Regions from separate parts of the Candidatus Allofournierella excrementigallinarum genome, predicted to be linked through region 1. Evidence: predicted binding sites of a transcription regulator. Region 1 holds the regulator's gene; each other region holds the start of a gene.

Region 1 (9,558 bases):
GCCGTAGGCCGCCGCGTTGGCGTCGTTTTCGATGAACACCTGGCAGGGCAGCAGCTCCTCCATGTGGCGCTGCAGCTCCCAATCGCGGTAGCCGAAGTTCGCGTTGAAGTCCACCACGCCCAGCTGGCTGTTCACGCTGCCGGGGGTGCCGATGCCCACCCACTGGATGTCGTCGAAGGAGAGCTGATTCTCGGCGAGCACCCGCTTGCAGAGGTCGGCGATCTTCTGCTCGATGGCTTCCTGAGGCTGAGGCAGGTCGGTGGCGCAGGTGGACTTGGCAATGATGTGGCAGTCCTCGTCCACGATGCCCGCGGTGATGGTGGTGCCGCCCAGATCGACGCCGATGGTGTACTTTTTCATAATATTCCTCCTATACGTTCCACAACAGGTTTATTGTGCAGTTTCAGTTCCTCCAAAAGCCGCCGGGGCGAAGAGTTGACCACCAGCTCCTCGGGGAAGTCTATCTCCTCCAGCAGCCGGACCAGGCGCCCTACCCCCGCCTGCATCTGATAGATGGAATGGGCGTCGGAATTCAGCGCCACCGGGCAGCCGGCCTTTTTGCAGGCCAGCGCCAGCGCCTTCATATTGCCCGCTCCTTCCGGGCGCACCGCCCAGGAGTTGCCGTTGAGCTCCACCACCTTGCGACGCTCGGCAAACACTTTTGCCACCCGCTCGTAATCGTAGACATGCCTGGCCTGCTCGGAATGGCCGATCATGTCCACTGCCGGGTTTTCGGCAACTTTGAGCCAGAGGTCCGTGGCCTGTTCCACCGTGAGCGTGCCGGGCAGGCAGTCGGTGTGTATGGAGGCGATGACCCAGTCCAGCCCGTTCAGCACTTCCGATGGAAGGTCCAGCGTGCCGTTCACATCCATCACGTTGGCCTCCGCGCCTTTCAGCACCGGGATGCCTTCCAGCACGTCCGGCAGGCGGCGGATATTGTAGAAATACCAGATATGGGGCGAGTCCGGCATGGCCGTCCCGTGGTCGGTGACCGCAAGGGCGCAGTAACCCATCTCCTTCGCCGCCCGCGCCATCTCGGTGATGGTGTTGAAGGCATGGTTGGACACAAGGGTGTGCGTGTGCAGGTCCGCAGCGATACGATACAAAATTCTATGCTTCCTTTCCCGTTAAATGCCCACGTCGTCCTCAAGGCCGAGGCGGGCCAGCAGCTCCTTGGCCGCGTTGTAGCCCATCTTTTTCTGGCGGTTGTTGATGGCCGCCGTTTCCAGAATGACCGCCAGGTTGCGCCCGGGCATGACAGGGATCACCGTGCAGGGGATCTGCACGCCCAGGATGTCGTAGGTGTCGTTTTCCAGACCGGTGCGGTCGTAATTCTTGGTCTTGTCCCAGGGCTCCAGCTGGACCACCAGGTCCACCCGCTCGCTGACCTTGACCGCGCCGATGCCGAACACGCGGGCTACGTTCACGATGCCGATGCCCCGCAGTTCGATGAAGTGGCGGATATTCTCCGGCGCGGTGCCCACGATGGTGCGGTTGGAAGTTTTGCGCAGTTCCACCGCGTCGTCCGCCACCAGACGGTGGCCGCGCTTCACCAGCTCCACGGCGGTCTCGCTCTTGCCCACCCCGCTGTCGCCCAAAATCAGGATGCCTTCGCCGTAGACCTCCACGAACACGCCGTGACGGGTCACGCGGGGGGCCAGTTCCACGTTCAGGATGTTGATGAGGGAGCTGAGCAGCGTGGAGGTGCTCTCGGTGGAGACCAGCAGCGGCACCTCATACTGGCGGGCAAACTCCAGGAATTCCGGCAGGACTTCCAGCCCGCGGCTGATGATGACCGCGGGCGGCTTCAGCGAGAGCATCTTTTCCAGATGGCGGCGGCGGTCCGCCTCGGGCAGCTCCTTCAGATAGGAGATCTCCACCATGCCGCAGATCTGGATGCGGCTGGCGTCAAAATACTGGTAGTATCCCGCCAGCATGATGCCCGGACGGTTCACATCCGCGGTGTAGATGGGAATGTCGGACAGTTCCTTGGGCGCATAGATGGTATCCATTTTCAAGGTGGCTGCAAGTTCGCTCAGTGGTACGGAAAACGCTGGCATTCAGAACACCCTTTCTTTTTTTGGCAGGGCCCGGACGGGCGCCGCAAAGCCCGTCTTTGCCGGTCCGCGCAGGCGGAACGGCCCACGCCTGCCTGCATATAAACTCATTATATAATATACATCCGGGAATGGCAATTCTCAATCGGTGCGGGATGGATTTTTGTATCCCATCACAGAGAACGAGCCGGCCGCTCCTTGGGGCAGCCGGCTCGCACCGCGCTGTTTTCACACCATCCGCAGCAGGCAGTAAAAGCTCACCGCGCCGGGCCGGAACATGCGCCCGTCTTCTTCCGTTGCCCGGCAGAGCGCCTCGTCCAGATTTGCGAAGCGGCTGCGCAGGAGAAACACGTCGTTCCGGCGGCCCAGTGTGTCGGCCACCAGTTCCTCCAGCAGGCCTTTCACCTCTTCGTCGATGGCCTGCTCCAGCTGCCGGTCCTGCCCGGGCAGCGCGGCGCCTTCCGGGCTCACCAGCCTCTGGATATCGCCGCTGAAATGCACCGAGAGCTCCATGCCCCCTTCGGCAAACGAGGGCTCAAAGCGCAGTTTGGGCGAGCGCACCTGGAAGCTCACCGAGAGCGGTTCCAGCGTAAGTTCCAGCGCTTTTGCCTGGCCAGCCAGCAGCCGGGCCAGCTGTGCCTCTGCACCCTTCCAGACGGCGTCGGGCTTTCCCTCACGGTAAAGGGTCAGCTTTTCAAAGACGGCGTTTCCCTCCTGCACCGAAAGGCCCGGGATGACGCCGCTGCCGCTCTGCACGCTGAACTGGTAGAGAAAGGTCCTGAAAAGGCCGCGCTTTTCCAGCTGCTGCACGCTGGAGAGAAAATCGGCCCCCTTTTCCTGCAGCTTTTCAAAGGCGGCGGGGCCCGCGTCCAGCCCGTAGACCGCCATGTTCGGCCTGCCGCTGGTGTTGCTGGCAAGGTAGCGGCAGGCATCGAACACGCCCTCACTCATCAGCTTCGGCCCAATAAAGAGCAGTTCGCTCTGGCCGTAAAAAAGGCGGCGGCTCTCGCTCTGCTCGGCGTCCAGCAGCGCCTCATACACCGTTTCCCCGCGCCCGGAAAGGCAGCGGGCCTGCTCGCTCACCTGGCCGGTGTCGGCGTTGGGGGTGGCCTCCAGCACCAGCAGCCGCGCCTCATACTGCCGCTCCTTCTCCACATACACCGCTTTCACCGAAACACGGTCGCCCAGTCCGCTGCTCGTGCATCCGGCCAAAAGCGCCGTCCCCAGCAGGGCGAGGCAAACCAGCCAGCGTTTCATGCGTTCCTCCCCCTCTCATTCCAAAGACGGTTCAGCGGCGCCGCCAGCAGCGCGAGCGCCAGCAGGATCTGCTGAACGGCCATTGCCGCCGATTCGTTCTGGTTCCAGGCTGCCAGAAACACCACCATCACAGCCGCCAGCGCCACCCAGTAAGGGCAATGGCCTTTACACGGCTTAACGTTCTGCCAGAGTTTGATGAATCCGGCAAAATACAGGCTTATCTTGATGAGGAACAACAGCAGCCACACCCCCACATGCAGTGCGTCCAGCCGGCGGAACACCGACAGGCCGCCCAGCCGCGCAATGGTGTAGACTGGCTGGCTTTCGCTGGTATATGCCGCGCCCAGGGTCATCTCCCCCAGCAGGGCCAAGAGACCATTTGCCAAAAATACAGCTCCGATGATTTTTGCGGCGCCCCGGCTGCTTCCGCCTTTGGGGCATAAAAAGGGAAAAAGCAGCAGTTCCGGCGGCAGGTAAAAGCGCGTCAGCGCCAACTGTGCCAGCGTTCCCGCGCTGGCCGTCGGCGTTTGAAGGCGGCTGAACTGCATCTGCCCGGCCACCGACCAGCCCAGCACCAGCACCGACGCCGCCGCCAGCGCAAGCACGGGCCAGGCCGCCCGCCCCAGTGCCTGCACTCCGGCAAAGGCGCCGTAATAGGCCGCGCCGAACACCAGGATCAAGAACAGAAGCGCCGTCAGCTGCTGCTGCATCACATAGTTATAGAACCGTTCTCCCTGGATGACCTCCAGCGCGATGGAGAGCACCAGCGCACCGCACAAAAGCAGCGAGCGGACGGGCCCTGGCTTTCCGCCACCGCACCACCGCAGGTAGGCCGCCATCACCGCGCACAGAAAGGCAAACTGCAGCGCCCCCGACAGAATAGCCGTGCGTGCGGGCAGCACTTCCATCTGCCGGCCGAAAGGCTGGATGAAGCTGTCGGTCAAAAAAGCAGCCAGGACCAGCGTTCCCGCCTGCTTTCGCTCAAAAACGAACTCACGATCCATAGTTTTCCTCACCACCGGGCAGGTCGTTCACATCGAAGGGATGGCTCGCCAGCCGCTGCCAGGGCATGCGCAAAAGGCCGTCCCGCAGGGCGCTGCGGCCAAAGGGCACCAGCGGCGATGTGTAGGGCACGCCGAAGGAGTGCATGCCGCAGATGCTCACCAGCATCAGGAAAAACATGGTCACCAGGCCAAAGGGCCCGAACAGGCCGCCCGCCAGCACGAACAGCACCCGCAGGACCGTGGCGGGCTCATACAGCGACGGGATGACGAAGATGGAGATGGTGGTCAGGGCCGCTACGATGAGCACCGGCGTGCTCATGATGCCCGCCTTGGTGGCCGCGTCTCCCACGATGAGCGCCGCCACGAGGCTCACCGAGTGTCCGATGGGCTTGGGCAGGCGCAGGCCGGCCTCCCGGATGATCTCCAAAAGGACGATGACCAGCATCATCTCCATAAACAGCGGCAGAGGGGTGGCTGTCTCGGCGGCAGCCACCTTGTAAAGAAGCTGGGGCGGGAACAGCTCCGGGGTGTACTCCGCGATGGAGACGAACAGGCCCGGCAGCAGCACCGACAAAAAGAACGCCGTATACTTGAGCAGCCGTACGGCGCTGGCGAAGTAGGCCTTGCCGGCATAATCATCCAGGCTTTGGAAGTTTTCATTGAAAAAATACGGCACGATCATCGCGAAGGGGCTTGCGTTCACAAGAACTACGATTTTCCCCTCGCATATTTTGGCGGCGGCGGTCACGGGGCGCTCGGTATAGCCCACCTCCTGAAAGAAGCTGAAGCTGCCCCGCTGGAGATAGGGCGCAAGATACCCGCTGTCAAACAGCACGGGCAGGTCCACCGCCTGGAGTTTTTGCTCGATGGCTTCGACGAATCCCGGCTTTGCAAGCGTTCGGTCGTACAGCATGGCCACCTCGGTGCCGGTGCGCCTGCCCGCGGGAAAGATTTTGATGGTGAGCGATCCGGTGCGCACCAGCCGCCGCACAAGGCTGACATTGATGCGCAAAAGGTCGCAGAAACCTTCCCGTGAGCCGCGGATGTCCCCTTCGCCGGAGGGCTCCTGCACCGAGCGGAACTGCATGTTCTGGGTGGAAAGCACAACAGCTTTACGGCATCCGTCGATGAGCATCACGGTGGTGCCCGCTGTCAGCTGGGTGCGCAGCGCGTCGAAGTCCTCCACAGGCGCATTTTCTACCGGCAGGTCGGTCTGGTGCTGGATGTAGTTGAACAATTCCCTGCCGTTTGAGGGCTCAAAATGGCTCTCGTTCAGCATCGAGAGCATCACCACCCACAGCCGTTCCAGGGTGGAAAGCCCCTCAAAAAAACACAGGCAGCAGGGCACGCCCCGCACGTTGACAGGTTTTGCATACAGGTCGGCGGAATTGCCAAACATCTCTTTCAGGCGGGCAACATTCGCATCCAGCGAATCAGTCAGGGGTCGCGGCATCGTTCTTCACCTCGCTGCTTAGTATGCCCCGCGTCCGCCGTGTCAAAACCATTTGCCGGGAGGAGTTTTGTATGCTGGTGCTCGTGCTGCGCACATTGATGATCTATCTGCTCATCGTGGCCGCCATGCGGCTGATGGGCAAACGTCAGCTGGGGGAACTGCAGCCCTCGGAGCTGGTGTCCACCATTCTCATCTCCAACCTCGCTTCCATTTCCATTGAATCCCCCGAGGTGCCGCTGGCGGCAAGCCTTGCGCCCGTCTGCCTGATCGTGGTGCTGGAACTGTTTTCCTCTGCGCTTTGCTATATGAGCCCCACGGCGGCAAAGCTATTGTCCGGCACGCCGGTGGCGGTGATACGGGGCGGCAAGATCGACCAGAAGACCCTGCGGGAGCTTCGGTTCAGCGCCAGTGACCTGCTGGAAGCGCTGCGAGGCAAGGATATTTTCGACCCATCGGAAGTAAACTACGCCCTGGTGGAGACCAACGGCACCCTGAGCGTGAGCCGGATGCCGCAGAAGGACACCCCCACCCGGGAGGATATGCAGGTGCCGCCGTCTGAAGCGCGAACGCCCATGGTGCCGCTCGTGATCGACGGGCGGGTGCTGGCGGACAATCTGGCCTGGTGCGGCAGAAACGAAAAGTGGCTTGACAAGGTGCTGCGGCAGAACAAATGCAGCCTGCGGCAGGTGCTTTTGCTGCTGGGGGACGACTCCGGCCAGGTGCAGCTGGTCAAAAAAGAGAGCCGCTGAAACCAGCGGCTCTCGGTCAGAAAGGATGATTCGATGAAACGGGTGCGCGCAGCCTTCGGGCTGCTGGCTTTTCTCGCGGTGCTCATCGTGGCCAGCAGCATCCTGGTGCAGACCACCAACGACGCGCTTTTAAATGACCTGGACAGGATAGGGGCCTTCAACGCCGCCGGAGACTATGAGGCGGCGCTGGAGGTAATAGAGGGGATGAACAGCTTTTTCTCCCGGCGGGAGCACTGGATGGCGCTGTTCATCAAGCGGGACTATCTCAGCGGCATCGCCATGTGCCTGGGCGGGCTGTCGGCTTATGTGGGCCCGGATAACCAACAGGACCTGCAGAGCGAACTTGGAAAAGCCCGCACGCAGATCCTGATGACCGGGCATTTATTTTTCAGCATGCTTTGAGGAATGGCCGTTGAGCATGTCTTTCAGTTCGTCCATGAAGGTGTTGATGTCGCTGAACTGCCGGTAGACCGAGGCAAAGCGCACATAGGCCACTTCGTCGATCTTTTTCAGTTCATCCATGGCCAGCTCGCCGATGTGCATGGAGGTGACCTCCCGCTCATAGCTGTTCAGCAGCGTCTGCTCGATGCGGTCCACCGCCGATTCCAGCGTCTGGTAGCTGACCTCCCGCTTCTCACTGGCGCGCAGCATGCCGCCCAGCAGCTTCTGGCGGTCAAAGGCCTCGCGGGAGCGGTCCCGCTTGACCACCATCAGGGGCACGGTCTCCACGATCTCGTAGGTCGTGAAGCGCTTGGCGCAGCTCAGGCACTCCCGGCGGCGGCGGATCTTCTCTCCGTCCTCGGTGGGGCGGGAATCGATCACCTTGGAATCCAGTTCGCCGCAGTACGGACATTTCATGGCAGTTTCCTCCTTGGCTGGTGAGTGGGCGGGCGGAGCGCCGCCGTTGAATCAATATGCAAACAGTATAGCATATTTTCCCGCAAAGAAAAGATTTTCAGCCAAAAATTCTGCTGTTCAGTTCTTCGTACAGCGCCTTTGTGGCCGCTTCGTCCGCGCCGCTGAGCACCACGGTCTTCCCCTGTGCCTGCATCACGATGCAGGCGTCACAGCCGGTGTAGGCATAACGGGTGTAGGAGCCGAAAGCGTCGTTGCGAAAAGAGCCCAAGGAAAGGCGGGGCGAGCCGAACCCGTTGACGCGGTTCCCGGCAGGGATGCCTTCGGCATATTCGATGCTCTCCACGTCGGCGTAGTTTATCTCAGTGTCGGGCCAGTAGCTTGCTTCGATGCTCAGAGCATTCTCTCCCACGGTATAGCGGATGTCTCCCGTGAAAAGGAGCACCGGCGTGCCCACCACGGCGACGGCCAGGATCACAAGGACGACGCCCGTTACGGCACGGTCCGCTTTGGAGCGGAACAGGCTGCCGTTCCAGCTGCCATCCCGGACCTGTTTGCGGTAAAGCCAGTAGGAATAAACACAGGGCACCGCCGCCAGAACGAGAATGGCAGCCAGCATCCCCGCGGCCATGGCGGCCCCTGGCAAAAGGCAGACAAGCAGCAGCACAAGGCCGCCCGCCACCCACACTTTGCCGCCTATGCGGTGGGTCCGGTTCCAGTTTTCTTCGTTGGCCAGCGTCCAGGGCAGGCGGATGCCCAGCGTGGGGTTCTGCTTCATTTTGGGCATGTAGTTGCCGATGACGAGGAACATCAGGCCGAGGCTTGCGGGCACAAGGCGCTCCCAGCCCAATTTTACGTCCCGCGCCACAGCCCAGGCGCCGGCGCAGTAAAAAAGCGAAATGCAGGGCAGCAGCCAGTAGACCAGTTCCAGTGCCTTTTTGCTCTGGCCGTTGTGCCGGTTGGTGTGAAAGGTAAGAAGCAGGCACAGCCAGTGAGCCGCCAGCATGGCGGCAGGCGTCCCCAGGCAGAACGCGAGCTTTGCGGGGCCGCTCCAGCCGGGCAGCCGCTCCCACATCCCAATGCCAGCCAGCGCAGGCAGCAGGATGAGCGCGGAGCCGGCCAGCGCCTTGCGTTTATTCAATCGTTTCATCCTTTTCCTCCCCTTTCAGTGTGGTGAGCCAGAGAAGGATCTCCTCCAGCACCGACGCGTTCAGTTCATAATAGATATATTTCCCTTCCCGCTGGTCCCGCACAAGGTCAGCCTCTTTCAGCACCGAAAGGTGGCGGGAGATGGCCGCCGCCGACACCGGGAACTTTTCAGCGATCTGCCCCGCCGTCAGCGGGCCGGCCCGCAGGAGCGCCAATATCTCCCGCCGGGTGGGGTCGGCAAGGGCCCGCAGTGTGTCTTGCATCGCCATGGCGTCACCTCATTTAATATTTAACTTAACTGTTAATTATAATATAGCACCGCCCTTTCGCCTTGTCAATGGAAATGAACAACAAGAGCCGCCCTCCTTCCGGAGAGCGGCCCTTTGAGGCGCGGATCTATTTGGCCAGCAGTTTTTCCAGCGTTGCGATGCGCACACAGATGCACAGCAGCGTCGCGGCCTGCTCCAGCTCTGCGAAGCTGGGATAGGTGGGCGCAATGCGCAGGTGATGGTCGTGGGGGTCGATGCCGTAGGGGTAAGCAGCGCCCGCGGGGGTCAGCACGACGCCCGCCTGCTTGCACAGCTCCACCGTGCGCTTGGCGCAGCCGTCCATCACGTAAAGGCTCAGGAAGTAGCCGCCCTTGGGGTCGGTCCAGTGGGCGATGCCGGGGCAGCTGCCAAGGTCGCGGGCGAAGATCTCCCGCACAAGTTCAAACTTCGGCGCGATGATGGCCCGGTGCTTTGCCATGTGCTCCAGAACGCCCTTGCGGTCCTTCAAAAAGCGCACGTGGCGCAGCTGGTTCATCTTGTCGTAGCTGATGATCATGGAGCTCATGTTGTTCAGGATGTGCTCCACGCTTCTGCGGCTGGTGGCCACGGCGGCAACGCCCGCGCCGGGGAAGGTCATCTTGCTGGTGGAGCAGAACATCATCGCCCGGTCGGGATAACCGGCTTTGGCGCATTCATCCAGAATGGGCAGCACCTCATATACCTCGTCGGTGAGGGTGTGCACACAGTAGGCGTCGTCCCAGAAAA
Region 2 (9,558 bases), on a different contig from region 1:
AGGTCATTCAAAATGAGCTTGAACGACATAAACAGTTTATCGCATACGAAATGGATTTGCAAATACCATATAGTCTTTGCGCCAAAGTACCGTCGGAAGATGTTCTATAAAGAAAAGAGGGCGGCAATAGGAAAAATATTGCGGCAGCTGTGTGAATGGAAAGGCGTAAAGATAGTGGAGGCGGAAGTGTGCCCAGATCACATTCATATGCTGGTAGAGATACCGCCAAAGATTTCAGTGTCGAGTTTCATGGGCTACCTGAAAGGGAAGAGCAGCACAATGCTGTATGAGCAATTCGGCGAACTGAAGTACAAATACCGAAACCGGGAATTCTGGTGCAAAGGGTACTACGTAGATACGGTGGGAAAGAACGAGAGCCGAATTGCGGAGTACATAAAGAACCAGCTGAAACAGGATGAAATGGGCGAACAACTCACGATGAGTCAGGTCGGCCCGTTCACGGGCAGCAAGTAACAATCTCACGCAACTGGCAGACCGTATTACGCGTTCTACGCGTGGCGAAGAACATAGGGCTATGCCCGCATATGAAAAACCACCGGCTTGGCCGGTGGATGTTTATTTCGTCAGCCCTGCTCCGCCAGCCAGAGGGCAGATTCCTGCCGGGCAGTCTCCACCGCCTCGTCCAGGCCGGCCCCGTCAAAATACTGCTGGGCCCCCGCGCCCGCCGCGCTGCGCAGCACGGTGGAGGGCACGTTCGGCTCCATGCCTTCCAGCACGGCCACGATGTCGGTGTTTGTGGTTGTGCCGTACTGGGCAAAGCCCTCCTCCCATTGGCCGAACACGGCGCTTTTCAGCACCGGCACGCCGTCGTAGGTGTTCTGCCGCTGCACTTCCTCGCTCAGGAGGGTCTGGATGAACTGCACCGCGCCCTCGGGGTTCTGGGCGCTGACGTTCACCGCCGCCGCGCAGACAGGTTGGATGCTGGTGACGCCGGAGGCGGCGGCCAGGGCTTTCACCTCACCGGCGCCCACCCCGCCGGCGCGGGAGGCATAGTAGAAATCGCCGCCCAGTCCGTTCAGGGAATAGACCGGCGAACAGAAGGCACGGCCGATGCAGTTGGCAAAGTTGCCCTGGGTGCTGTTCTGGGGGTGGTAATAGGTGCCGTCGGGCCGGTCGAAGGGAGCGGTGTTGGGAAGGGTGGCGCCGCCGCCCGCCCGGATCTTGCCCAGCAGTTCATAAAAAGCGCGGCAGGCGTCCTCATTCAGCTGCCCGCCCTGCCAGATATCCCCCGCGTAGAGGGGATAGAAGGTGTCGAACAGCTGCACGGTGTTGTAGTAGGCCAGCAGCGGCATGGCCTCGTTGCGTCCGTCGTCATAGATGTTCGGCTCGGCGGCAAGCAGTCCCGCCAAAGTCTCGGCGTCCGTGATGGTGGAAAGGGTGGCTTCGTCCGCACCCGCCAGCAGCGGGAAAGCCCGGGCGGGCAGGGCAAACAGGCCCTCTTCCGTCTGCCACACGCCGGTCATGTTTTCCAGCATTCCGCTGGTGTCCACCTTGCCGGAAAGGTCCATCAGCAGGCCCTTTTCGATGAAGCTGTCCACCGGCATATCGTCCAGGATGAGCACGTCCGGCCCCGCGCCCGCCAGCAGCTGGGTGTTCAGCTGGGTCAGCGCGTCCTCGCGGCTGCCGGTGACGGTGGTGTGGCCGTCCTCCGAGCCTTCTTCCAACGCCCAGGTATAGGCAGCCGTGCCGCCGGTGGCCTTCTGCCAGGCATTCACTGCCGCTTCCACTGTGTCGGACCGATACAGGCTGAACACCGTCAGCTCACCACCGGCAGACACGGTCAGCTCCGAGTCCCAGCGGTAGCGCAGCAGGCGGCTGTTGCCGCTGGCCATGTTGCCGTCGCTCATCTGGAAGTAGAGGGTCTCCTCCGGCCCCACCACCGCCGACTGCACGAACAGGCCGGGGTCGGAGATGGAGAAGCGGCCGCCGTCCAGCGCCAGCTCGGCGGTGGTGCCCCCCAGGGTGTAGTGCCAGACCTTGTTCTGGTCGTCCAGCAGGTAATAGCCGTTGGCACTGCCGCAGAGGAAACGGCTGCCCATCTCCAGTTCAGCCAGTTCCATCTGCACCGGCGCGCCGGTCAGGTCGCAGGCGGCCAGCTCCATGGAGGTGCTGGTCGTAAGCAGGGTGTCGCCGCAGACGGCCACCGCCACGATGCTCGGGTCAAAGGCCAGGGCCGCTTCGCCGGCGGGCAGGGTGTCCACTTTTTGGGTCGTGCCGTTCTCCACAGCGAAAAGGGTAGTCTCGGAGGTTTTTTCGGCGTCCTCGGTGATGACGGTCACCGACCAGTAGAGTTTGCCCTCCTGGGTGAGGTAGGCTGTGGGATAAGCGATGCCATCCCCCACCTGGGCGGCCAGCTGCTCAAAGCCGCTGCCGCCCTGCTCCTGCCATTCCCCCTCCGGCCCCATGACGTACCAGTGGGCCGTCTGCTCGGAAAGGGGCGTGGCGGGGTTTTCCACCGTGAAGGCGTTCAGAACACCATCCACCACGAAAAGTCCCACGTTATAGTTGTGGTCGGGGGAAACGTCCTCCTCCACATAGCCGCCGGTGGGCGCGGCGGTGGGTATATCGGATGTGCCGGAATTTTCTCCATCCGAACAGCCCGCCAGCAATGCGGCGGCAAACAGGGCCGCAAGGGCCCCGGAAACGATCCTGCAAAGTTTTTTCATGCCAGTTCCTCCTTTGGTGTTTGCCGCTATTGTAGCAGGGAACTCTCTAAGCCGCCTCTAAGGTTTTTTAGAGATTGTTTAGAGCTTCGGCGTGGTAGTATAATTGTATCACTCTCGAGGAAAGGCCGGGTGGCTTTGTGAGAATTTTACTGATTGAAGACGAAAAAGACCTGCGGGAAGCCCTTCGGGATACCCTTGCCGCCAGTGGCTATACGGTGGAATGCTGCGCAAACGGCCCGGACGGGCTGGACGCCCTCTGTTCCGGCGGCTGCGATCTGGCGCTGCTGGACCGGATGCTGCCGGGAATGGACGGACTGACCGTGCTGCGCCAGGCACGGCGCGCCGGTGTGCGCACGCCGGTGCTGATGCTCACCGCCCTGGACGCGGTGGGTGACCGGGTGGCAGGCCTGGATGCCGGAGCGGACGACTATCTGGCCAAGCCCTTTGCCGCCGAGGAGCTGTTGGCCCGGGTGCGGGCACTGAGCCGCCGCCCCGCCGAGTGGGAGGGCGGCGCCGCCCTGCGCCGGGGTGATGTGGAGCTGCGGGTGCAGGACCGGCTGCTCACCGGGCCCGCGGGGGCCCACACCCTCTCGGGGCGGGAGTGCGCCCTGCTGGAGCTTTTTCTCCGCAACCCCGGCGTCACCCTGCCCCGGGAGCGCATTCTGCTGAACGTTTGGGGGCCGGACAGCGAGGTGGAAAGCGGCAACATCGACAACTACATTCATCTGGTGCGCCGCCGCCTGCGGCTGGTGGGCAGCCGGATGGAGCTGGTCACCCGGCGGGGCGCGGGCTACCGCCTGGAGGCAGACCCATGCTGAAACGGCTGCGGGCGCGCATCACCCTGCTGGCGGCGCTGCTCACCGGGGCGGTGCTCACCGGGGCGCTGCTGTTCGCCTTCGGCGTGGCCTGCCGCCAGTACACGGACAGCCGCCGTTCCGCCTTTGAGACTGCGGTGACCCAGCTGCAATACCAGTGGGACCGCTACGGCCAGCTGGACGGCGACTGGCTGGCGCGGCTGGAGGCTCAGAACGGCATGAAGGTGCTGCTGACCGAAAACGGGGATCCCCTGCTCCACAGCCTGCGCCTGGGCGAAGAGGAGCGCGCCCTGCTGGAGGCGGCAAAGCGGGCCGCCGAAGAGCAGCAGGGACTTTTGGCCGACGCGCCGCCCCTGGCGGGCAGCCAGAGCGCCAGCTTCACTTTTTCGGCTCAGGGCAGCAGCTGGCGGGGCGAAGTGCGGCTGGACGGCGGTGCCGGCAGCCGGTGGACGGGTCTTGTGGCGGTGCAGGACCTTGGCCCCGAGCGGGCCTGGGCCCTGCGGATGGCAGCCCTGTTCGCGCTGGTGGCCGCCGCCGGGTGGACCGGCCTTGGGCTGGCGGGCTGGTTCATCGCGGGCCGGGCGGTGCGCCCGGTGGCCCGGGCCATGGACCAGCAGCAGCAGTTTTTGAGCGCCGCCGGCCACGAACTGCGCACCCCGCTGGCGGTGATACGGGCCAATGCCGGGGCCGCCGCCCGCCAGCCGGATCAGACACAGCGATACCTCGCGGTCATCGACGGCGAGGCCCGGCGGATGGGCGCGCTGGTGGACGAACTGCTGCTGCTCAGCGCCGGGGCCAGCGCCCGCGCCCGGCTGCGCCGGGAGAGCATCGCGCCCGACACCTTTCTGCTGGACTTTGCCGAAGGCATGGAGCCGCTGGCGAAAAAGCGGCAGCGGCGGCTGGCCGTGCGCCTGCCCGAAAAGGCCCTGCCGCCGGTGGAGGCCGACGGCTACCGTCTGCGCCAGCTTCTGACCATCCTGGTGGACAACGCCCTGCGCTTTGCCCCGGAGGGCGGCGAGATAGAACTGCGTCTTTTGGAAAAGGGCGGGCGGGTGCGCTTTTGGGTGACCGACCACGGCCCCGGCGTGGAGGACAGAGACAAAAGACGGATTTTTGAACGTTTTTACCGGGGCGGGGCCGCCGGCGAGGACCCCCGCCACCACGGGCTGGGCCTTGCGGTGGCTGCCGAGCTGGCGGCCCTTCACGGCGGCCGCCTCTGGGTGGAGGACGCGCCGGGGGGCGGGGCCGCCTTCTGCCTGGAGCTGCCCGCCGGGGGATGAACTTTTATAAAAGAAGAGAGCCGCCTGCCCCTCTTTCGCGGGGCAGGCGGCTTTTGGGATGCAGATAGGTCAGCGGATGGGGCACACGCCGTTCACGCAGTCGGAGGCGCCGATGTCCAGTTCGCTCTCCTCGTGCTCGTAGCGGCAGAGCAGCGCAGGGTTGAAGGGGCGCATCTCGGCCTTGCGGCGTTCGTATTCCGCTTTGTCGATCTCCTCGTAGGGCATCAGTTCATAGAAGCTGTCGTCGTAGCTCAGGAAGGAAAGGGCCACCACATCGTCCCAGTGATCCCAGACCCACTGTTCCACGTCGTCCCACTCGTTGTCGCGCACATGCACGGTGATGGAGCAGTTGTGGTCCACATAGTGTTCCATGAACATCTTGTAGTTTTCCAGCTGCTCAATGGCGGTCACGTCGCCCTTCACCCGCCCCGCGGGGGCCTTCACCGGGAACTCCAGCACCTTGGTGGTGGGGTCTTCCGGGTCCTGGCCCACCTCCGGCAGCACCGGGTAGCCCAGCTCCTCGCAGACGCGGCACAAGGGGTCGGTGGCGGTGATGCGCACGCGGCGGATGTAGTAAGGCGAATGGGAGTAGTGCACACCGCTGGACACGGTGGGCAGCAGGGACAGGGTGCCCTCCGGCTTCAGGGTGGTCACCAGCAGCGGGCGGCCACCGCCCAGCTGGGCCGCCATCTCGTCCGCGGCTTTGCGGGCCTCGGCGCGCAGGGCGTCCAGCAGTTCGATTTGCTGGGCACGGTCCATGCCGGTGACGTTGACCATGTCCTGCCAGCCGGTGAGGGAGCAGCCCAGCAGCCGGTCGCGCTTTTGCACCCGGTCCCAGCGGAACATCTCCAGCTCGCGGCAGGTCATGCGGTAGCCCGCCCGGGCGGAGAGGCGCTGGGCCTCCAGCAGGCCGGCCTTGTCCAGCGCGCCGTCCTCGCCCACAAAGGCCATCACGTTCACGGTGGTCAGGTTGCAAAGGCCGTTGGAATCCAGCAAGATCTCGCCGCAGGGGTTGCAGCCGCAGAAGTTGGGGCGGCGCTTGAGGCCCGCCTCCTCGTTGATCCAGCCCGGCTCGCCGGAATAGCGCATCTGCTGGATGTGCCAGTGCAGCTTTTCCCGGGTGGGTTTTTCGCGGTAGAAGATGGAATTGTTGCTCATCTGCCGGTGGGCGATGGACTTGTCGATCTCCCAGTGGCCGTTCACCTGGCGGTAGAGGTTGGACTTGGCCTGGATGCAGGTCTCGTCGTCCGCGTCCACCAGGCCGATCTCCGAGGTGCGGCGCACGCCGCCGGAAACCACGTTCTCGCCGATGATGTTGGCGATGTCCAGAAGGTCGATGGGCCGCAGCCGCGTGCGCACAGCGCCGCTGCGGGCGCCGGCGGCGGCGACCACCTTGTGTATTTTGTCCAGCATGGTCATCATGGAGCCGGAGCCGCTGGCGGTGCCGCCGAAGGTCTTGAGCCGCTCTCCCTTCGGGCGGATGGAATCATAGTTCACCACCAGGGTGGTCACGCCCTCGTACTCCCGGTTGGTGATGAGCTCGAAGTAGCGGGTCAGCGCCTGGGCCCAGCCTTCCTTGGAATCGCCGATGGCGAGGGTGGCGGTGTCCCGCAGGAAGGTGAGGTTGGTGTATTCCAGCCGCTCGCCCGCCGGCACCGGGTCATAGGACTTGTGCAGGATTTTCAGGTCGGTGCGCACCGGCGGCAGCTGGTCCGCGTCGGATCTGAGCACCCGCACCCCCACGCCGCTGCCCACCATCAGCAGATAGAACAGATCGTGGTAGGCCGCAAAGTCGTTGATGACGGTGAAGGCGCAGTTGTAGTTGGCCATGGGATACTTTTCCGCCACCGGCGTGCCGCCCACCCACAGGGTGCGGCCGGACAAAAACTGCCGCAGATGATAGATGTTATCATAGAGCTTTTCCGCCTCTTCCCGGGGCGTGGGGGCCAGCGAGGCATTGTATTCCACCGCGCGGCGCACCGTCTCCCACCAGAACTCCCGGCGGCCCTGCTGGGGCAGATAGCGGGAGTAGGTGCGGGTGTAGACGAAGGCGCCCAGCTGCTCCATGGGGTTCGGGGCGTGCTTGTAGGGGCTGAGGAATTCCCTGGTCAGGATGCCCTCTTTCCACTCGCCGCTGGTGCGCTCCTTCTCCTTCTGCACCCGGTAGAGGATGTAGGTCTTGGCGGTGCGGTAGAGCTGCTTTTCAAACAGGGTCTCCTCCACCGCGTCCTGGATGCGCTCGATGTCCACGATGTCCTGGCCGGCGGCGGCCAGCTTCCCTTCCACCGCGGCGGTGACGTCGTCCACCCGCTGGGGCTCATGCTCCCCGGCGGCGGCCGCCGCCAGCGTGACGGCGCGGCGTATGAATTCAGCGTCAAAGGGCACGACTTTGCCGCTGCGCTTGCGTACGTTCATTTTTGGTCCCTCCCAACGTTGTTTGCAGGATACACTATATATAGTAGTTCCTGCAAGAAAAAAAGTCAATATATTGTTTCTTTTTCCGCAAAGAGGCCGGCGTCTGCGGATGAGGGGCCGCTTTTTTGCCCTTCAGTGCCCAGTATAGCAGAGGAGGCGTCCCATAGGATAGGGCCCGTGCTGGGCGTTGTAGGCGTTCCAGCAGATGCTGTTGGAGGTCACGAAAATCCGACCCCATGTCCTCATCATGTAGAAGACCGACCGTCTGGGGCGCGACAAGTACGTGCTTGCGATGGCGAGGTCGTTGTCGTTCAGCTCGAACTTCTTTTGGTGTGCCAAGCTCTTACCCCCTCCCGTAGTTTCTGCTTATAAGTATTCGTTGTTTTCTCCTTTGGTTGGTTAATTGCACAAATACGCATTTAATTATAAAGCCCGCCGCCCTGATGGAGCGGCGGACTAATCTGTACTTAACCGATAGCCTGCATAGCAGACAAATCAGACTTTGCGCTTTCCGTTACCGTCCGCATGTACTCATCCATGTACGCCCAATCAGGCTCACCGGACGCGTCGGCGGGAAGTTTGATTGTATCAGCAATCATATCTTCCTGCTTCCACTTATCGACATAGTTGTATCGGGCACTAACCGACTTAATCAATGGAGCGACAAACAGCGCCATCTCTTTGGTCATATCAAATCTCGGATACAGCACGTTAACATCATCGGAAGCAAGAAAGGGCTGGTCTTGGTAGAACGTTTCACCAACGCTGCCGTTATAGCATACGGTAATCGTATTAGCCGGGTGCATATTCTCGGTATTGCCAACCATTGCGGTGCAACCGTTATTCATGGCCGATGAACCAATAAAACGAGTATTGCCGGGGGTCATATGCGCTTTCGTCAAGCGTGTTCCTTTGACAACTGTAAACAGTTCGCCAATGATAAATTCTCGCCACTCGGATACATCCAATGCTTGCTTTTCGCCATCTGCTTGCCTCAGACTCTCAAGAATTGCTTCGGATTCTGCCATGACCCCCGACATGTACTTATCCATGTACGCCCAATCAGGCTCGCCAGACGCGTCAGCGGGAAGATCAATGACCATCGACCGGTATTTCTCAATGCCAGGCTTCTCCTTGTAATCGAATTGGGCGACATGCTTCTTGACAACGGCCGCCATAAAAAAACCGTTATGAAATGTCAAGTGCGGCGACCTGGCAGTAATCACCTGACTTGCTCCAAATTCATACGGCTGATAAGAGCACGCGTTCAGGGTCACTCCTAGCACGAGGGTATTTCCCTGCACTGGTGGTTCATCGTGCTCGATAAGCCACTGCCTATCCACAAACCGACTTACCATGTTGCTGTAACGAGACTGCACAACGTAGGGAACATATGGAATGTCACCGTCCGGCTCTACAGTCGGTATCATTTGCTGGGATTTCGCTTGCTTGACTCCATTTAACTCGAACAGGTCGCCAAAGCAAAACGGCTTCCACCCGCTCGTATCAATCCTCGCCATCACCGCCACCGCCTTTCTGCATGGTCACGGTCACGGACTCGTCATCGGCACTCACGCGGCTCGAGTACATCGCCGTGTCCAGCAGCTTCTCGCCGAACGCCTTCGCGTCGATGCCCTGCTGGAACATCAAATAATCCATCGCCGTCTTGCGGAAGTCCTCCTCGAAAATCTCGAACGGCTTCTGCGGCATCTGATAGGACAGATGCTCGGCAGGATTTACCCACTGGCACGTATCGTCGCCGGACTGCTTCTCGACCACATCGACCCAGTACGCCTCGATAGCTGCCCACTTGCCGTAGACATCGTGGCGTCCCTTGTTCTTGACTGTCGCAAGACCGTCGGACTCCATGTAGCACGCAAAGAACTCCTTGCCGTCCTGCCCAACGCCGGACTCGAACACGAAGATGCTCGTAGTCACACCCACGCCGAAGAACAGGTCTTCCGGCAGCTTGATAACCTTGCGCAAACGATGGTTCTTCAGAATCCGCTTCATCTGCGTCTTTGATGCTTTCTCCAGTTTTTTGTCCGGCAGAATAAACGCGCACTGGGTATGCGCAGGAACGCTGTTCAGCACGTTCTCGACGATGGTCACGCAACCGTATTTGTTCTCATACGGCGGGTTCATCAGCACCTTCGTAATGGGCTTGGAATGCATCCACTCGCAAGCCACATCCGTGCGGGCGTCCATCTGCTCCAGGTTCGTCTTGCCATCCTTGTGGATGAGCATGTTCGCGCACGCCAGAGCGTAAATCTCGCGGTCAAACTCGATGCCGTACAACTGCTTGGACTTAATCTCGCCAGCCTTCTTCGTATCCATGCCGCCGGCCTCGCGAATCATGTT
Region 3 (9,558 bases), on a different contig from region 1:
AGAAGGCGGTAGTCCGTCTGTTCCAGCGAGAGGGGGGCGTTCAGCGCAAGATGCAGCCGCCCTTCCCGGCGGAAGGTGCGGGAGTAGGTGAGGGCGGGGTCGGCGTATTCGTCGCCCTGCAAAGCGGCGGCGTCCATCAGCCCGTCGTAGCTGGCGCCGGCGACGGTGCTCCACTCGCCGGCGCCGCGGCGCAAAAGGCGGCTGGCAACGAGATACCCGTCCGCCTCCTGCCTTGCCAGCACCGCGGCGGCGGCATCGTCCGCTTCTTCCGCCGAAAGGCGCACCTTGCCGCTTTGCAGCCGCTGGCTGACCACGCCGGTCTTGACGAGGCTGGCCAGCGACTGCTGCTGGACCAGGGCGCGCTGGTTTTCCCGCTCCCACAGCGAGCTGCGGCTCGAAAGCAGGAAAAGCAGGCTCAAAAGGCTGGTGACCGCGACGGTCAGCGCCAGGGTGGACAGAAAAATTTTCTGCCAGAGTTTCATCTGTCAGCTCTCCAATCGGTAGCCCACCCGGGGAAGGGTGACCAGTTTTTCCGAAAGATGCAGCTTCTGGCGCAGCCGCTGCACGTGGATGTCCACCGTGCGGCTCTCGCCCTCGAACTCATAGCCCCACACCAGGGCCAGCAGCTTTGCCCGGCTGAGGGCCAGGTCCCGGTTCTGCAAGAACACCCGCAGCAGCTCGAACTCCTTGGGCGAAAGGGCCACCGGCTCGCCCTTCAGGGTGACGGTGTGGCTGCCCAGGTCCTGGCGGATGTCGCCGTATTCCAGCACCTCCCGGCCCTTGCCCCGGCGGCGCAGGGCCACCTCCACCCGCGCCAGCAGCTCCAGCGCCTCGAAGGGCTTGGCGATGTAGTCCTCGGCCCCCAGATGCAGCCCCCGCACCTTGTCCGCCACCTGCTGCATGGCGGACAGAAAGATCACCGGCGTGCCCTGGCTGGCCACCCGCTCCATCACGGCGAAGCCGTCCAGGCCCGGCAGCATCACGTCCAGCAGCACCAGATCGAAGCCGCCCGCAAAGATGCGCTCCACCGCCTTTTCTCCGTCGGAACAGATCTCGCTGGTGTAGCCCCCCAGCGACAGGGTGGCCTCGATCATCTGGGCGATATGCGCCTCGTCCTCCACGATCAGGATGTGTGCCATAGGTGTGATTCCTCCTTATTTCTGCAAACGGGCCCCGGGCCCCCTAACAGTATGCCACACCTGCGCCCAAGGTGTCGGCAACAAGTTGTATCGAAACTGTAAATACCAACAAAAAACGGGCCGTTTTTTTCAAAAAGCGGCCCGTTGGTCCTCTTATTCGTGCCCGCCCACCCAGCGCTCGCCGGTCTCCCACACGGGGGAGGCGGCGGCAAGGCTTGCCGGCACGTTCAGGATGCGCTGGTTGCGGCTGCCCCGAAAGCGCAGCTCCAGGCTGCACTGGCTTTGCAGGAAGGGGCCGTCGATGAGGGTGTCCAGCTGGCGCAGCAGGGCTTTCTGGGCCTCGGTGCCCGCCAGCAGCTGCTCGAAGGTGTAGCCGGTGTAGGCGGCCACCTCAAAGCCCGCGGCGCGGCAAAGGCGCACGAATTCCAGCATTTCCTCCCCCGCCTGGGCGAAGGGCTCGCCGCCGGAGAGGGTGACGCCTTTGCACAGGGGGCTTTTTTTCGCCAGCGCCGCCAGCTCCCCGGGGGTGCATTCCCGCCCGCCCTCAAAGGCCCAGGTCTCGGGGTTGTGGCACCCCGGGCAGTGGTGGGGGCATCCCTGGAAGAACACGGTGAACCGCAGCCCCGGGCCGTCTACGATGCTGTCGGCCACACAGCCTGCGACCCTCAGCATTACAGGTGCTTCACCCGGTCGCGCTCTTCGGCCTTTTTGGCGTCGTTCCACTTGTCCATGGTGCCCACCAGATAGCCGGTGATGCGGCGGATGCGCTCGAAGGGGACGTCCTTGCCCACGACGGATTGTTTCTGCATTGCAGCCATGATGTTTCCTCCTTGGACCTTTCCCGGTCTTTTGAAAATCGTTATCGTTATTATATCACGTTCAGCGCCCGCCGCATGTTGCGCCGGCAACACCGGGCGTTCGCCCCGCGTTTTCAAAGGGGGTTCATTCGCACCCGCAGAAGGCGGGCACGCTGGGGTATTTCTTGCGAAGCTCGGCCAGCTTTTCGGGGCTGAGGGCCTCGCCGCTGCGCCGGCCGCACCGGGGGCACACGTCGCCGATCACGCCCACATAGCCGCACACGGGGTCGCGGTCGACGGGGTGGTTGATGCTGCCGTAGCCAACGCCCGCGTCGTGCATGCAGCGCACCACGCTTTCAAAGGCCTCCAGGTTGTTTGCGGTGTCGCCGTCCAGCTCCACATAGCTGATGTGGCCGGCGTTGGTGAGGGCGTGGTAGGGCGCTTCCTTCTGGATCTTGTCGTAGGCGGAGATGGCAAACCACACGGGGATGTGGAAGCTGTTGGTGTAGTACTCCCGGTCGGTGACGCCGGGGATGGAGCCGAAGCGCTTTCTGTCCATGCGGGTAAAGCGGCCGGAAAGGCCCTCCGCCGGGGTGGCCAGCAGGGTGAAGTTCATCTTCATCTCGGCGCTCTTTCTGTCGCAGAAGTCGCGCATGTGCTTCACGATCTCCAGGCCCTTCTTCTGCATCTCCTCGCTCTCGCCGTGGTGGTGGCCGTAGAGGGCGGTGAGGGTCTCGGCCAGGCCGATGAAGCCGATGGAGAGGGTGCCGTGCTTCAGCACCTCCCGCACCTCGTCGGCGGGGCCCAGGGCGTCGCTGTCCAGCCAGACGCCCTGGCCCATCAGGAAGGGGAAGTTGTAGACCCGCTTGGCCGCCTGGATCTCATAGCGGTCCAGCAGCTGCTTTGCCACCAGCTCCAGCATGGCGTCCAGCTTTTTGTAGAAAACCGCCTCGTCGTGGCCGGCCAGGATGGCCAGGCGGGGCAGGTTGATGGAGGTGAAGGACAGGTTGCCCCGGCTGTAGCTGATCTGGCGGTCGGGGTCGTAGACGTTGCCCATCACACGGGTGCGGCAGCCCATGGTGGCCACCTCGGTCTCGGGATGGCCGGGCCTGTAGTACTGGAGGTTGAAGGGCGCGTCCAGGAACACATAATTCGGGAACAGCCGCTTGGCGCTGACCTTCATGCTCAGCTTGAACAGGTCGTAGTTCGGGTCGCCCTCGTTGTAGTTGACGCCCTCCTTGACCTTGAAGATGTGGATGGGGAAGATGGGCGTTTCGCCGTGGCCCAGGCCCGCGTCCTCCGCCAGCAGGATGTTGCGGATGGCCATGCGGCCCTCGGGGGAGGTGTCGGTGCCGTAGTTGATGCTGCTGAAGGGCGTCTGGGCGCCGGCGCGGGAGTGCATGGTGTTCAGGTTGTGCACAAAGCCCTCCATGGCCTGGTAGGTGTCCCGGTCGGTCTGCCTGCAGGCGCGGCGGCGGGCGGTGGCCACGATGCGCTGCGCCTCCCCGGCGGAAAGGGCGCTGGTCTCTTCCAGAGCCTGGGCCACGATGGCGTCAAACTCGCCGGCCTTCACCTCGATGCGGGGGGGCATGCCCAGCTCGTCGGCGGCCCTGTTCACCGCCGTCTCGGCCAGGGCGCTCTCGTCCTCCGAATCCAGCAGGTCCTCCACGCCCTCGGCCAGCTTTTTGCGGTAGAGCTTGGCAAAGCTTTTGCGGATGCCCTCGGCCATGCCGTAGTCGAAGTTCGGGATGGACTGGCCGCCGTGCTGGTCGTTCTGGTTGGACTGGATGGCGATGGCCGCCAGCGCCGCGTAGCTGCCGATGCTGGCGGGCTCGCGCAGAAAGCCGTGGCCGGTGGAAAAGCCGCCGTGGAACAGGCGCAGGATGTCGATCTGGGTGCAGGTGGTGGTGAGGGAATAGAAGTCGAAATCGTGGATGTGGATGTCGCCCTCGGCGTGGGCCTTGGCCTGCTCGGGGGTGAGCAGGTAGGCCGCGTTGTAGGCCTTGGCGCCGGCGGTGCCGATCTGCAGCATGCTGCCCATGGCGGTGTTGCCGTCGATGTTGGCGTTGTCGCGTTTCATGTCGCTGATGCGGGCGTCCACGTTGGTGATCTCGTCGATGGTCTTCATCAGGCTGGTGTTCGCCTCGCGGATGCGGGTGCGGTTGGCCCGGTACAGGATGTACTTTTTGGCCGCCTCGTCGTGGCCGCACTCCATCAGGCCGGTCTCCACCGCGTCCTGGATCTGCTCGATCTGGGGGGATTCCTCGCCGCAGTCCACCTCCAGATGGCGGGTCACCTTGTTGGCCACGCGGGCCGCTTCCCGCGCGTCGCCCTCGCCGGCGGCCTCCAGGGCCTTGAGCACGGCGGCCGCGATCTTGCCCTCGTCGAACAAAACCACGCGGCCATCCCGCTTGATAACGCTTTTGATCATGATGCAAACTCCTCCTGACCCGGCTTGGCGCCTTGCTTCGCGCTTTGTCGGCCCCCCATGCGCGCCGTCTGGTCATTCTCTGTATTTTGGGGTGAAAACGCTACTTAAAACATTATGGCACCTACATATAGTGGCTGTCAATACGACCGGGCGCAAAATTAGCGCCAAGGTTTGAATGAATTTTTTGTGAGTTTTGCTTTTCGCGTTCAAAAGGAGGAAAAAACATGCTACAATGGATGGGCACGATAGGTTAGCATGCCCTGTTTTGAGGAAAAGAAAAGGAGCGGACGCCGCCGTGGAAAAAGCGGAACTGCGCCGCGCGGGCGGCGTGGACTATGCCCTCACCCGCAAGCGGGTGAAGAACCTGAACCTGCGCCTTGCACCGGACGGCAGCGTGCGGGTGAGCGCCCCCCGCGGGGTGAGCGCCGCGGCGGTGGACGCCTTTGTGGCCGCCCACGCCGGCTGGGTGCAAAAGGCCCTGGCCCGGCACAAGGCCGCCGAAGCCGCCCGGGCGGCCCTGGCCCCGCCGGAAAAGGACCAGTGCCTCGCCCTTTTTAAAGAGGTGAGCGACGGGGTGTACCCCCGGTTCGAGAAGGTGCTGGGGGGCCAAAAGCCGGTGATAAAGGTGCGGGACATGCGCACCCGCTGGGGCAGCTGCCACCCGGCCAGGCGGCAGATCACCCTGGCGGCGCGGCTGGCGCTGCAGCCCCCCGAGGCCATTGAGTATGTGGTGGTGCACGAGTACTGCCACTTTGTGCATCCGGACCACCAGGCCGGGTTCTGGGCGCTGGTGGCAAGCATCCTGCCGGACTACAAGGCCCGCCGGGCCCTTTTGCGAAGCCCGCGCTGAGCGCGCACCACCCACGGAAAGGAAGATCCCTTTGGACGCCAAATACAAACGCCTGGCGAACAACACCCTTTTGTTCGCCATCAGCAACTTTTCGGCAAAGCTGCTCAGCATCGTGCTGCAGCCCTACATCACCTTCGCCATGGGCCAGGTGGAAGAGGTGGGCATCACCAAGCTGGTGCAGAACATCGGCTCGCTGCTCATCCCGCTGGTGAGCATGGGCGTGAGCTACGCCATCATCCGCTTCGGCCTGGACGAAAAGGTGAAGAAGGGCGCGGTGTTCACCGACGGCCTGCTCACCATCCTCGCCGGCTTTGCCATCATGCTGTGCTGCTATCCCCTTCTGCGGTTCATCCCGCTGTTCGCGGACTACGCCCCCTTCCTTTATGTCCATGTGCTGGTGAGCTGCCTGCGCACCTGGTGCACCCAGTTCGTGCGCAGCCGCCAGCTGAACCGGCTGGTGGCGGTGGACGGCGTGTTGTGCAGCGCCACCAACCTGGGCTTCACCATCCTGTTCCTCTCCGGCTTCCACATGGGGGCCAGAGGCTATGTGCTGGCCATCATCTGCTCGGACGCTTTGAGCGCCCTGTTCGTCTTCTGCATCGCCGGGCTGGGGCGGTATCTGCGGCCCCGTTTCCACTCCACGGCCCTGTGGAAGCAGATGCTGGCCTACTCGCTGCCCATGGTGCCCGCCCAGATCAGCTTCTGGGTCATCAACGCCAGCGACCTGTTCTTCGTGCAGGCCATGTGCGACGGCTACAAAGGCAAGGCCGGCGAATACTGGACCGGCCTTTTGGGCGTGGGCTATTTTCTGCCCACCATCCTGTCGGTGCTGGGCACCATCTTCTATGAGGCGTGGCAGCTGTCCGCCGTGACCGAGCTGGAAGGCCGCCAGCGGTTCTTCAGCCGGGTGTTCGGCCTTTACCAGAGCCTGCTCTTCTGCTGCTGCGCGGGCATCATCCTTTTGTGCCGCCCGCTGATGTTCATCTTCAAATCGAACTTCTTCGACGCCTGGCAGTTCGTGCCCATGCTGGCCATCGGCACTTTGTTCAGCTGCCTGAACCAGTTCCTCAACAGCATCTACATGGTGGAAAAGCGCAGCACCCTCTCCCTTTACACCATGCTGGCGGGCGCGGTGGTCAACTGCCTGCTCAACTGGCTGTTCATCCCGGTGATGGGCCCCGTGGGCGTGACCCTGGCCAGTTTCCTCAGCTACTTCGTGGTCTTTATCCTGCGGGCGGTGAACACCCGGGGCCTGCTGGCCATCGACTTTGCGCCCCTGCGCCTTTCCCTCAACCTGGCCATGGTGCTGGCCGAGGCCGGGCTGATGATCTTCCAGACCCCCTACTGGCCGCTGTGGTGCGTCCTCATCACCGTGGGCGTGTGCGCCTTCAACTTCCAGGGCGTCGCCGGCATCATGATGCAGCTTCTGGGCCGCCGGCGCCGCGCTTGACAGGCGGGCGGACAAGGGGTATACTATAAGCAGTAATAATTCCTGTTTTGTAGAAAGGACGGCAGAACAATGGATATGACAGCGCTTTACAAACTCAGCTGCGGGCTGTATGTCATCACCACGGTGGACGGCGGCCGGGGCGTGGGCTGCGTGGTGAACACGGTGACCCAGGTGACCGCCGCGCCGGTGCAGGTGATGGTGGCCGTCAACAAGGAGAATTTCACCGCCGGGGCGGTGCAGCGCGCCGGGCGGTTCGCCGTGTCGGTGCTGGCCGAAAGCGCCCCCATGGAGCTGATCGGGCGGTTCGGCTTCCGCTCCAGCCGGGACGAGGACAAGTTCGAGGGTCTCAAAGCGGTGGAGTTCAAGGCGCTGCCCTGCCCGGCGGAGCATGTGAACGCGGCGCTGGTGTGCCGGGTGAAGGAGACGGTGGACGCGGGCAGCCATCTTTTGTTCATCGCCGAGGTGGAGGACGCCGAGACCCTCTCCCAAGAGCCCTCCATGACCTACGCCTACTACCACCAGGTGAAGAAGGGCCTGACCCCGCCCAAGGCCAGCAGCTACCAGGCCGCCGCGCCGGCCCCCGCCGCCGGCCGCTGGCAGTGCTCGGTGTGCGGCTATGTCTACGAGGGCGAGGAGCTGCCCGCCGGCTTTGCCTGCCCGGTGTGCGGGCAGGGCGCCGGGGCGTTCAAAAAACTGTGACGGTGCAAAAAGGCTGGGCCCCGCGCTTGCAGGGCCCAGCCTTTTTTCTTTTCAGCGGCGCAGCTTTTCCTCCAGCTCCGCCTTCAGGGCCTCCAGCACCTCCCGGTGGCGCAGGTTGCGCATGCCGGGGAAGGCGCGCAGAAGCCGCCGCGCGCCGAAGAGCCGCCGGTCGGTGATCGCCGCCCGCAAAAGGTCCCGCCGCGCTTCCAGGTCGGCGATGCGGCCGGGCAGGGCCTGCCGGCCCTCGGCCAGCTTTTCGTCGGCGGCCAGGGCCGCGTCGCCCAGCTCCCTGCTCACCGCGTCGCTGCCCCGGCGCAGGGCCGCGCCCAGCTTTTCCAGCTCCCGCAGATCCCGTTCGAGGCCCGCCAGCGTGACCAGCGTGGCCGCCAGGTCCGCTGCCAGCAGCGCGCCGAAGACCCCCAGCAGCGCCCAGCCCGCCGCGTGGGGCAGGCGGTCCACCAGCCGGGCGATGGGCGGGTGCAGCAGCCGCACCGCCGCCATGCCGGCGAGGCCCCAGGCAAGGCTGAATTTCAGGCAGATGTAGCCCCCGACGTTGAAGGGCTGGTCGGAATAGTCCCACCAGCTGGTGTGGAAGGCCTTTTTCAGCACAAAGCCGGTGGCCAGCTCCAGCGCGCTGGTGAGCACCATGGAACCGAGGAAGAGCAGCAGGGCGCTGCCCTTCAGCGGTTCCAGCGCCAGCAGCACGATGCACATCCCTGTGCCGTAGATGGGGCAGACCGGCCCGTTCAGAAAGCCCCGGTTGACCCACCGGCCGGAGTTGACGGTGCAGAACACCACCTCCAGGCACCAGCCCAGGAAGGCGTAGATGAAAAAGTACCACAACAGCTGGTACGGTGTAAACGGCATGGGACACACGCTCCTTTCCATGCCTGCCATTATAGCACAGGCGCAGCCATTGTGGTATACTGGATGTGGCAAAGGGGGCGGAAGAGATGGCCGAGCGATGGGTGCTGCACTGCGACTGCAACAGTTTTTACGCCAGCGTGGAGCTGCTCACCCGCCCGGAACTGCGCCGCAAACCGGTGGCGGTGTGCGGCGACCCGGCCAGCCGCCACGGCATCATCCTGGCGAAAAACGAGCCCGCCAAGGCCATGGGGGTCAAGACCGCCGAGGCCATCTGGCAGGCAAAGCGCAAGTGCCCGGACCTTGTGCTGCTGGAGCCTCACCGGGAGCGGTATGTCCATTATTACAAGGTCATCAACGAGATCTACTGCCGCTTCACCGACCGGGTGGAGCCCTTCAGCATCGACGAAAGCTGGCTGGACGTGACCGGCTCCTGGCAGCTGTTCGCCCAAAGCCCCAAGGCGCTGGCGGACCGGCTGCGGGCCGAGGTGCGCGAGGCCACCGGCCTGACCATCTCGGTGGGGGCCAGCTTCAACAAGGTGTTCGCAAAGCTGGGCAGCGACTACAAAAAGCCGGACGCCACCACCCTGATCACCCGGGAAAACTTCAAAGACGTCCTCTGGCCGCTGCCGGCCCGGGACATGCTTTTCGTGGGGCGCAGCGCCGCCGAAAAGCTGGCGGGCATGGGCATTTCCACCATCGGGGACCTGGCGGCGGCGGACGAAAAGGCGCTGGCGGCGGCCCTGGGCAAGCTGGGGCGCACATTGAGCCGCTATGCCCGGGGCCTGGACGACGCGCCGGTGCGCCTGTGGGGCGAAAAGGAGCCGGTGAAGAGCGTGGGCAGCGGGCGCACTTTCCCCCGCGACCTTGCCAGCGCCGCCGAGGTGCGCTCGGCGCTGTGGGCCCTCTCGGACGAGGTGGCCGCCCGCCTGCGCCGCCACGGCCTGTGGGCGGGGGCGGTGCAGCTGACGGTGCGCGACGCCTCCCTCAAAACCATCACCCGGCAGACGCGGCTGCCCATGAGCACCCACCTGGGCCGGGACCTGGCGGAGGCCGCCTGGCGGCTGATGCAGGCCAACTGGCGGGAGGGCCAGCCGGTGCGGATGCTCACGGTGACGGCCCAGGCCATCACCGAGGAGCCGGCGGCGGTGCAGCAGAGCTTTTTGGAGGACGCGCCCCGCCCCGACCCGAGGCGGGAGAAGCTGGAACAGAGCCTGGACGCCATCCGGGGCAGATACGGCAAGGGGGCCATCGGCGCGGGCAGCATCCTGCGCCGGGACCTGGGGCTGGGCCGCCTTTCCATGGAGGAAAAGGGCGGCGAAGACGAG

The links. The regulator NrdR, encoded in region 1, represses ribonucleotide reductase genes. The targets are predictions, from matches to a motif close to CACNANATNTNGTG.
Region 2: a site for NrdR is predicted at 7,230-7,243, ahead of nrdJ (ribonucleoside-triphosphate reductase, adenosylcobalamin-dependent). Genes of this name have one in related genera too.
Region 3: a site for NrdR is predicted at 4,487-4,500, ahead of ACH2AT_RS01355 (anaerobic ribonucleoside triphosphate reductase). Genes of this name have one in related genera too.

The regions. Positions count from the first base shown of each region.
Region 1 is NZ_CALXHK010000009.1:41,026-50,583, forward strand. Features, by position in the region: gene ACH2AT_RS03035 (ROK family protein) at 1-360, opposite strand, end outside; gene ACH2AT_RS03040 (phosphatase) at 357-1,106, opposite strand; gene hprK (HPr(Ser) kinase/phosphatase) at 1,128-2,060, opposite strand; gene ACH2AT_RS03050 (hypothetical protein) at 2,286-3,314, opposite strand; gene ACH2AT_RS03055 (GerAB/ArcD/ProY family transporter) at 3,311-4,318, opposite strand; gene ACH2AT_RS03060 (spore germination protein) at 4,308-5,771, opposite strand; gene ACH2AT_RS03065 (DUF421 domain-containing protein) at 5,843-6,520, shown strand; gene ACH2AT_RS03070 (DUF4363 family protein) at 6,554-6,922, shown strand; gene nrdR (transcriptional regulator NrdR) at 6,902-7,378, opposite strand; gene ACH2AT_RS03080 (SdpI family protein) at 7,476-8,525, opposite strand; gene ACH2AT_RS03085 (autorepressor SdpR family transcription factor) at 8,509-8,793, opposite strand; gene ACH2AT_RS03090 (aminotransferase class I/II-fold pyridoxal phosphate-dependent enzyme) at 8,921-9,558, opposite strand, start outside.
Region 2 is NZ_CALXHK010000045.1:2,887-12,444, forward strand. Features, by position in the region: gene tnpA (IS200/IS605 family transposase) at 19-474, shown strand; gene ACH2AT_RS08660 (hypothetical protein) at 585-2,687, opposite strand; gene ACH2AT_RS08665 (response regulator transcription factor) at 2,825-3,505, shown strand; gene ACH2AT_RS08670 (sensor histidine kinase) at 3,499-4,782, shown strand; gene nrdJ (ribonucleoside-triphosphate reductase, adenosylcobalamin-dependent) at 4,852-7,197, opposite strand; gene ACH2AT_RS08680 (restriction endonuclease subunit S) at 7,665-8,717, opposite strand; gene ACH2AT_RS08685 (class I SAM-dependent DNA methyltransferase) at 8,704-9,558, opposite strand, start outside.
Region 3 is NZ_CALXHK010000004.1:29,370-38,927, forward strand. Features, by position in the region: gene ACH2AT_RS01335 (ATP-binding protein) at 1-482, opposite strand, end outside; gene ACH2AT_RS01340 (response regulator) at 486-1,139, opposite strand; gene nrdG (anaerobic ribonucleoside-triphosphate reductase activating protein) at 1,293-1,811, opposite strand; partial or broken gene nrdD (anaerobic ribonucleoside-triphosphate reductase) at 1,811-1,918, opposite strand; gene ACH2AT_RS01355 (anaerobic ribonucleoside triphosphate reductase) at 2,082-4,367, opposite strand; gene ACH2AT_RS01360 (M48 family metallopeptidase) at 4,663-5,217, shown strand; gene ACH2AT_RS01365 (lipopolysaccharide biosynthesis protein) at 5,249-6,667, shown strand; gene ACH2AT_RS01370 (flavin reductase) at 6,737-7,366, shown strand; gene ACH2AT_RS01375 (hypothetical protein) at 7,418-8,233, opposite strand; gene dinB (DNA polymerase IV) at 8,320-9,558, shown strand, end outside.